One region of the Halalkalibacter kiskunsagensis genome, then DNA from elsewhere that is predicted to be linked to it. Evidence: riboswitches for the same ligand, from Rfam matches in the RefSeq annotation. Region 1 holds a riboswitch; each other region holds the start of a gene.
What was found. A riboswitch is a leader RNA that binds a small molecule or an ion and turns the genes downstream of it on or off. The one in region 1 is predicted to bind cobalamin.
Positions count from the first base shown of each region.

Region 2: another riboswitch for cobalamin. It lies ahead of SLH51_RS17440 (ribonucleoside-diphosphate reductase subunit alpha); the one in region 1 lies ahead of SLH51_RS10225 ((2Fe-2S) ferredoxin domain-containing protein).
Region 3: another riboswitch for cobalamin. It lies ahead of metE (5-methyltetrahydropteroyltriglutamate--homocysteine S-methyltransferase); the one in region 1 lies ahead of SLH51_RS10225 ((2Fe-2S) ferredoxin domain-containing protein).

Region 1 is NZ_JAXBLX010000014.1:94,406-96,677, forward strand. It holds cobalamin riboswitch at 178-361, shown strand; cobalamin riboswitch at 561-744, shown strand; gene SLH51_RS10225 ((2Fe-2S) ferredoxin domain-containing protein) at 895-1,278, shown strand; gene cobJ (precorrin-3B C(17)-methyltransferase) at 1,497-2,272, shown strand, end outside.
Region 2 is NZ_JAXBLX010000033.1:20,855-23,126, forward strand. It holds gene SLH51_RS17440 (ribonucleoside-diphosphate reductase subunit alpha) at 1-1,331, opposite strand, end outside; cobalamin riboswitch at 1,455-1,634, opposite strand; gene SLH51_RS17445 (glycine betaine uptake BCCT transporter) at 1,834-2,272, opposite strand, start outside.
Region 3 is NZ_JAXBLX010000006.1:142,259-144,530, reverse strand. It holds gene metE (5-methyltetrahydropteroyltriglutamate--homocysteine S-methyltransferase) at 1-1,270, opposite strand, end outside; cobalamin riboswitch at 1,449-1,629, opposite strand.

The DNA.
Region 1 (2,272 bases):
AATTTTAAAGTACTTGTACAAAATTTATACTTGCTAAATATACTGAAGAGTAGTTTAATAGACATTGAATGTTAAACTACTCTTTTTGTTTAGATAACAACGAATTCAGTTACAGTTTAATGTCCTGATAATATATATATCGAAATAAATGTTAAAACCATTGAAAAAATGACTTTAAAAAAATGCAACAACAAAGGTGCATAACTACTAGTTATGCTTAAAAGGGAAGTACGGTGTGAATCCGTCACGGTCCCGCCACTGTAATGGGGAATTTCATTGTCTAAAGTCACTGAGTATATCGGGAAGACGCAATGAAATGATGAACCTAAGTCAGGAGACCTGCCTTTGTTTAAAATTGCTTCAATACCTACGGGTCATAGGTAGAGAAGTGTAGAATAGATGCTACTTATATTCGTATGCCATTTATCTGCACCTCTATCTATTGATAGAGGTGTATTTTTATTTGAAAGAGGAAAAGCAGCACGCTACTGACGTGTTGATGAGTTTGTTCATGTTAAAAACCACTGTAAATGTTTTAGAACGCGCGAACTATAATTTAAATTAAGAATCCAAACAAAGGTGCATATCCACTGGTTATGCTTAAAAGGGAAGTACGGTGTGAATCCGTCACGGTCCCGCCACTGTAATGGGGAATTTCATTGTCTAAAGTCACTGAGTATATCGGGAAGGCGCAATGAAATGATGAACCTAAGTCAGGAGACCTGCCTTTGTTTTAGTTGCTTCAATACCTACGGGTCATAGGTAGAGAAGTGTAGAATAGATGCTACTTATATTCGTATGCCATTTATCTGCACCTCTATCTATTGATAGAGGTGTATTTTTATTTTCGTTTACATCAATAAATTATCGAAGTATTTTAGGAGGAATAGATTGATGACTACTTGGAATTTAACAGGTACAAAAAAACATGTTCTGGTTTGTAATGGATCTAGCTGTATGAGGAAGGATGGGGAAGAAATTACTGTAGCCATTCGAGAAGAAATAGAGAATCTTGAATTAGATCAACAAATTCATACATCGCGTACTAGATGTAATGGGCGCTGTAAGGATGCGTGTGTTGTTATTGTTTACCCTGAAGGAAATTGGTACTCAGCTACTTCAACAGAAATCGGGCGCTCTATTATTAAAAGCCATGTTGATCCGTCAGTTGACTTACAAAAATCTTTAATTTATGACTTTGAAAATAGTGAAATGATAGCAAAGAATACGACTGCTAGAATTAAGGGCGTTTCGAAAGTGGAGAAGACAAAGGTATAGCTTGTTCTTGTTTGTTGAGCTAAGAGAGTATATTCAAAAAGGTGAAGCAATAGCTCAGCTCGCTGTGCACATGCTATGAGAAACCCACTCATAGCATACTTAAGGTGAGAGACACTTCTCTCACCATTTACAGCGGCTACGCTCATTGCATTGATGTTGTTCAAAAAAGTAAATACTAACTTTTTTAAAACGGCATCTTATAAAAGGAGGTATGCATAATGCTTGGAAAATTACTTGTTATCGGCTTTGGTCCCGGAAGTTTTGATCATATGACGAACAGGGCACAAACAGCTATCCAAGAAAGTGATTGCATTATTGGCTATAAAACATACGTTGATTTGATACAAGATTTATTATCAGATCAAGAAATTATTAGTACGGGTATGTCCGAAGAGGTGAGTCGAGCGCAGGCAGCCGTTCGTCTTGCGGAAGAAGGGAAAACTGTAGCTGTCATTTCAAGTGGTGATGCTGGTGTTTATGGGATGGCAGGACTTGTTTATGAGGTGTTAATTGAAAAAGGATGGACAGAAGCAACCGGGGTAAGTGTCGAGGTTATTCCAGGTGTATCTGCAAGTAACTCTTGCGCATCTTTACTAGGAGCACCGATTATGCATGATTCATGTACGATTAGTTTAAGTGACCACTTAACTCCATGGGAACTTATTGAAAAACGAATTAAAGCAGCCGCACAAGCTGACTTTGTTATTAGTTTATATAATCCAAAAAGTGGTCGGAGAACGAGACAGATTCAAGAGGCTCAAAGAATTCTACTTGAGTATCGTTCTCCGAAAACACCAGTAGGTCTTGTGAAAAGTGCTTATCGTGAGCGGGAACATATTGTCATTACAGACCTTGAAAATATGCTCAACTATGATATTGGGATGTTAACAACGGTTGTTATCGGAAATTCATCTACAGTTCTCTACGATAACAAAATGATTACACCTAGGGGATACCAACGCAAGTATACGTTACATACAACAGAACAACGATT
Region 2 (2,272 bases), on a different contig from region 1:
CCTTGGTGACGGTTGGTGTTAGCTCGGTTTACAGTATCTCTATAAAACATATATGGTGTACCCGTCTCAAGCTGACTTTTCAAAATTTCTTTGAAAATATCAATCGCCGGAACGACTTCCCATAACAATCCTTTTTCACCAAGTAATCCGTTGTTAGCCGCTTCCATACACTGTTTATACTTATCACGGAAATTTCCCTTTCCTCTTTCTTCATCATAATAATCTTCCAAACTAAAACCCAAAGTTTGGCGGATTGAATGCGGATCGAATAAATACCAATCATCCCGCGCCTCAACTTTTTCCATAAATAAATCTGGTAGACAAACGCCTGTAAATAAATCATGGGTACGCTGCCTTTCATCACCATTATTTAATTTCACAGCTAAAAAGCTATAAATATCGCGGTGCCAAATATCTAAATACACACTGATTGCACCCTGTCTTTGACCTAACTGATCTACACTAACCGCGGTATTATTAAGCTGTTTCATCCACGGGATGACTCCAGACGACACTCCTTTAAAGCCTTTAATGTCACTTCCACGACTGCGTAGCTTTCCTAAATACGCGCCGATGCCTCCTCCACTTTTACTTAGCGTTGCAATATCTGTATTGCTGTCATAGATCCCTCTAAGACTATCGTCTACCGTATCAATAAAACAACTGGATAATTGTCCGTAGCTTTTCCCTGCATTAGCCAGTGTTGGGGTTGCCACCGTCATGTATAAATTCGAAATCGCCCAGTACGTTTCTATAATAAGGCCTAAACGTTTTTCCTTTGGCTCTTTCATCATTAACGTGAGTGCTATGACTAAAAATCTTTCTTGAGGAAGTTCATAAATTTCTCCACTGTGCGATTTAGCTAAATAACGGTCTGCTAAAGTTAGCAATCCGACATATGTAAACAACGAATCTCGTTTAGGAACAATTATTTTTTCTACTTCTTCAAGCTCTTCCTTTGAATACTCTTGTAATATTTCTTCAGAGTAAATGCCCATCCCCGTTAATTGTTGAACTAACTCGTAAAAGGATCCATACTGTAGGTTATCTTCATAGTCCCTACAGTGAGCCGCTTTGCTATAAAGTTGCTTTAATAATATTTTAGCTGCAACATAGGTCCAGTCCGGTTCCTCCGCAGAAATTCTCTCCAAAGCAGACAAAATCATTACATTGCTAAGGTTTTCTTCTGAAATATTCTCTTTTGATGTTACTGCTTGTTCAATCTTCTCCTTATATAAAGCAAAATCTAATTTTGGAAATAGACTCACTAGTTCTTGAATCTGAATTTTTGCTTTTTCAACGGTATTGGTTGGTATAATCATACTTTTCATTCATCTTCCTCCTTATCAAAATAAAAAACGCTCTTTCTCCAAGTTAGAGAAAGAGCGTAAAACGGCGTGTGAATAAGACATTAAATATATTTTGCCGTCTTACTTCTCACACCCCGGAGATAGTTTAACTAAAGAATGACGGCAGGTCTCCTGACTCGTGCTTCACCCTACGATGAGCCTTCCCATGCAATATGCACAGTGGGTCCCTCATTTCGTCCACACTTACAGTTGCGGGGGCAGTTCTGGCTTCGCACCAGATTCCCTATTAAGTCTATTTAGACACCGTTCATTCCGCGAATTCAATATATAGTTGTTAAAAACTTAATTAGATACGATATATTGTATATACTAAAGGAAGATTTCACCTATTGCAAGAAAAACATTTTTTCCATTATAAACAAACTAGGTTCGCTTCTCACTCATTATAGTGAGAGACAAACCTAGTAAATGATCGGTAGAAACAGAGTACCCTATTATAATGAGAGCTCTTTTCTCCTAATCTTTAGCTAGCCACTTTCTTCTTTTTTTCTTTTTGGGCTATACTTTGATCTTTTAAGTCTTGATTCAATTCTTTTACTAACCCATAACACATCGCCAAGACAATAAACGAAAGAGGCAATGCACTAACGATGATAGCTGTTTGTAATCCGGATAACCCACCTGAAGCCATTAATACAGCAGTAGAGGCTACTAAGATTAACCCCCATGTAACCTTTACTCGATTTGATGGGTTCAACTTCCCTCCAGTTGTTTGCATCCCCAAAACAAAAGTAGCTGAATCGGCTGATGTGACAAAGAACGTTGTGATTAAAGCTACAGTTAAAATTGATAAGATAATTCCAAATGGCAACTGTTGATAAACATAAAAAAGGGCTGTTTCAAGTCCTTGTTCAGAAACATTTAAGCCTTGAGTTACCTCTAAATAGATACCTGTACCACCG
Region 3 (2,272 bases), on a different contig from region 1:
CTTTCTGCAAAGCTTGACGTTCCTTAAAAGCGATTGGACGTGTAAAATGCTCTGGCTTCACTTGTGATACAAGCTCCTTTACACGTGCATTTTTCCTCACTTTATGCTGCGCTAATGCTTCAGTCGCCAGCATACTTTGTGACACGCTTTTATTGCCTGGCCATGCCTCGTCACGAACATAGGACGTTACTTGTGTTAACTCAACAATTTTCTCATCCGCAAATGACAATGCATTTGTTAGTGTGGCATCTAGCTTCGTTTCTGACTTCGTCGTCACAGGTACATGCTGTAAACTACATGAAGACTGAATCCAAGCTTCTTTCACCCCACTTAATAACAAAACAGCTTGTGTATTCATAGCTTTTTCAGCCAAATTTGCTCGCCAAATATCACGTCCATTCACCATACCGATCCCTAATACTTTATCTTTTGGGAAGCCGTGTTTACGGAGTGAGGCCATATTCTCTTCTTCCCCATGTACGAAATCAAGACCAATTCCTGCAACAGGTAATTGAGATAGCTCTTCATACGCTGATAGCCCTTCAAAATATGTTTGTAACATGATTTGTGCAGCTGGTACTTCTTCTGCTAATTGTTTGTAAATTTCCTGTACTAGTTTCACATCATCTGCTGTCAGTGAAAGGACTAATGCAGGTTCTTCCACTTGAATCCACTGCGCCCCTGCATCTACAAGTTGCTGGAATACTTGTGCATATAGCGGTAAGAGTTTTAAAATAAACAATGCTTTCGATTTGGCATCGTATCCTTTTGCTAATTGCACAAAAGTAAATGGACCAATAATTGTAGGCTTTGTAATAAGACCTAACTCTTCTTTCGCTTCTACAAAGTAATCTAAAATGTAGTTTTTTGTTAATTTTAGTGGCTTGCCTTCATACTCAGGTACGATGTAGTGATAGTTTGTGTTAAACCACTTTGTCATTTCACAAGCCACAACATGGTTTGCCCCACGCGCCATTGCGTAATACGTTGTTAGATCTACTTCTTTACCTGTCCACTCATAACGAGCTGGCACTAAACCGAACATTGTCGCAAGGTCAAGCATACGATCATAAAATGTAAAATCCCCAACAGTTAGTATTTCTAAGCCTAATGATTGCTGGCGCTTCAAATTATTCAAGCGACTCGCTTTCATTTCTAAAATAAATTTCTCCTCTGAAATTGCATCCTTCCAAAAAGATTCTACACAACGTTTCCACTCCCGATTATCACCAATGTATGGGTAACCAATGGCTGTACTAACTAAATTCATTTTTCCTTTCCTCCTTTAAATTTACAAATTGCCAAATACAAAAAAGCCATTTCCGCAAAAGGGAAATGGCTTTACAATCAAGTTAAAGGTATGCTTTAAAAAACATGCAAAAGCATCGTTACTCATAACTCGTTTGTCGTACAAATGAATGTCACCACCTATTTCCACGTAGGTATTTGGTGTGTACTAGAAATTGGCAGGTCTCCTGGCTTATCATCTATGCTCCTCACACCTTCCCGTCAAAAGACAGTGGTATTTGTGATTCACTCCGATTTACAGTTGCGGGACAGCGACGGAATTGCACCGTTCTTCCCTTTTAAGCCAAGCCGCAGCTTGGCACCAATTCTTACACGATATGTAATTTCGATAACTATAACATATTATTAAAATTAAGTACATAATTTTCTGAAATAGTGAATTTCGTTTGATTTACGTAGAAATAAGAATATTTATTGAAAAGACTAAACTTAACAAAAAACTATTATATTATTCAATGGCAGTACCTCCTGTTCCGATAAAATTACAATTACCTACTCAACCGCGATTATGAGAAAGTAGGTGCAGATCCGTTGTTTCGGAAAGGAATATAGTTTGAATAAAGCACGGCCTGCGTCCCCACTAGATGATGGATCTAGTGGGGATGTTCTTTTTGTGCAGCCGTCAATGTGCGACTCGGTACTAGGGGATGTGGCTTTCGCATGTCGCAGCGGGCGCCACAGCACCGCACCACAGTGCACCGTCCCGTCACCTGCCTTACCACCTAAAGAGAGTTCAGCAATTTCCTCTGCGTACCGAATTCATCGACCGCATTCCAACTGCAGCAACGTCCCTGTGTGACTGCACGTTTTCCGACGTAATTTGTAAAAAAAAGAGAACCACCAGCCGTAGAACTAGAGTCACAAATAAGTCTTTTGTATATATATTTGTCTATGATTTAGAACTATTGTCGAAAGCCTTTTGTTATAGGAATTTAAGCTTATAATAAACAGTATAAAAATAATT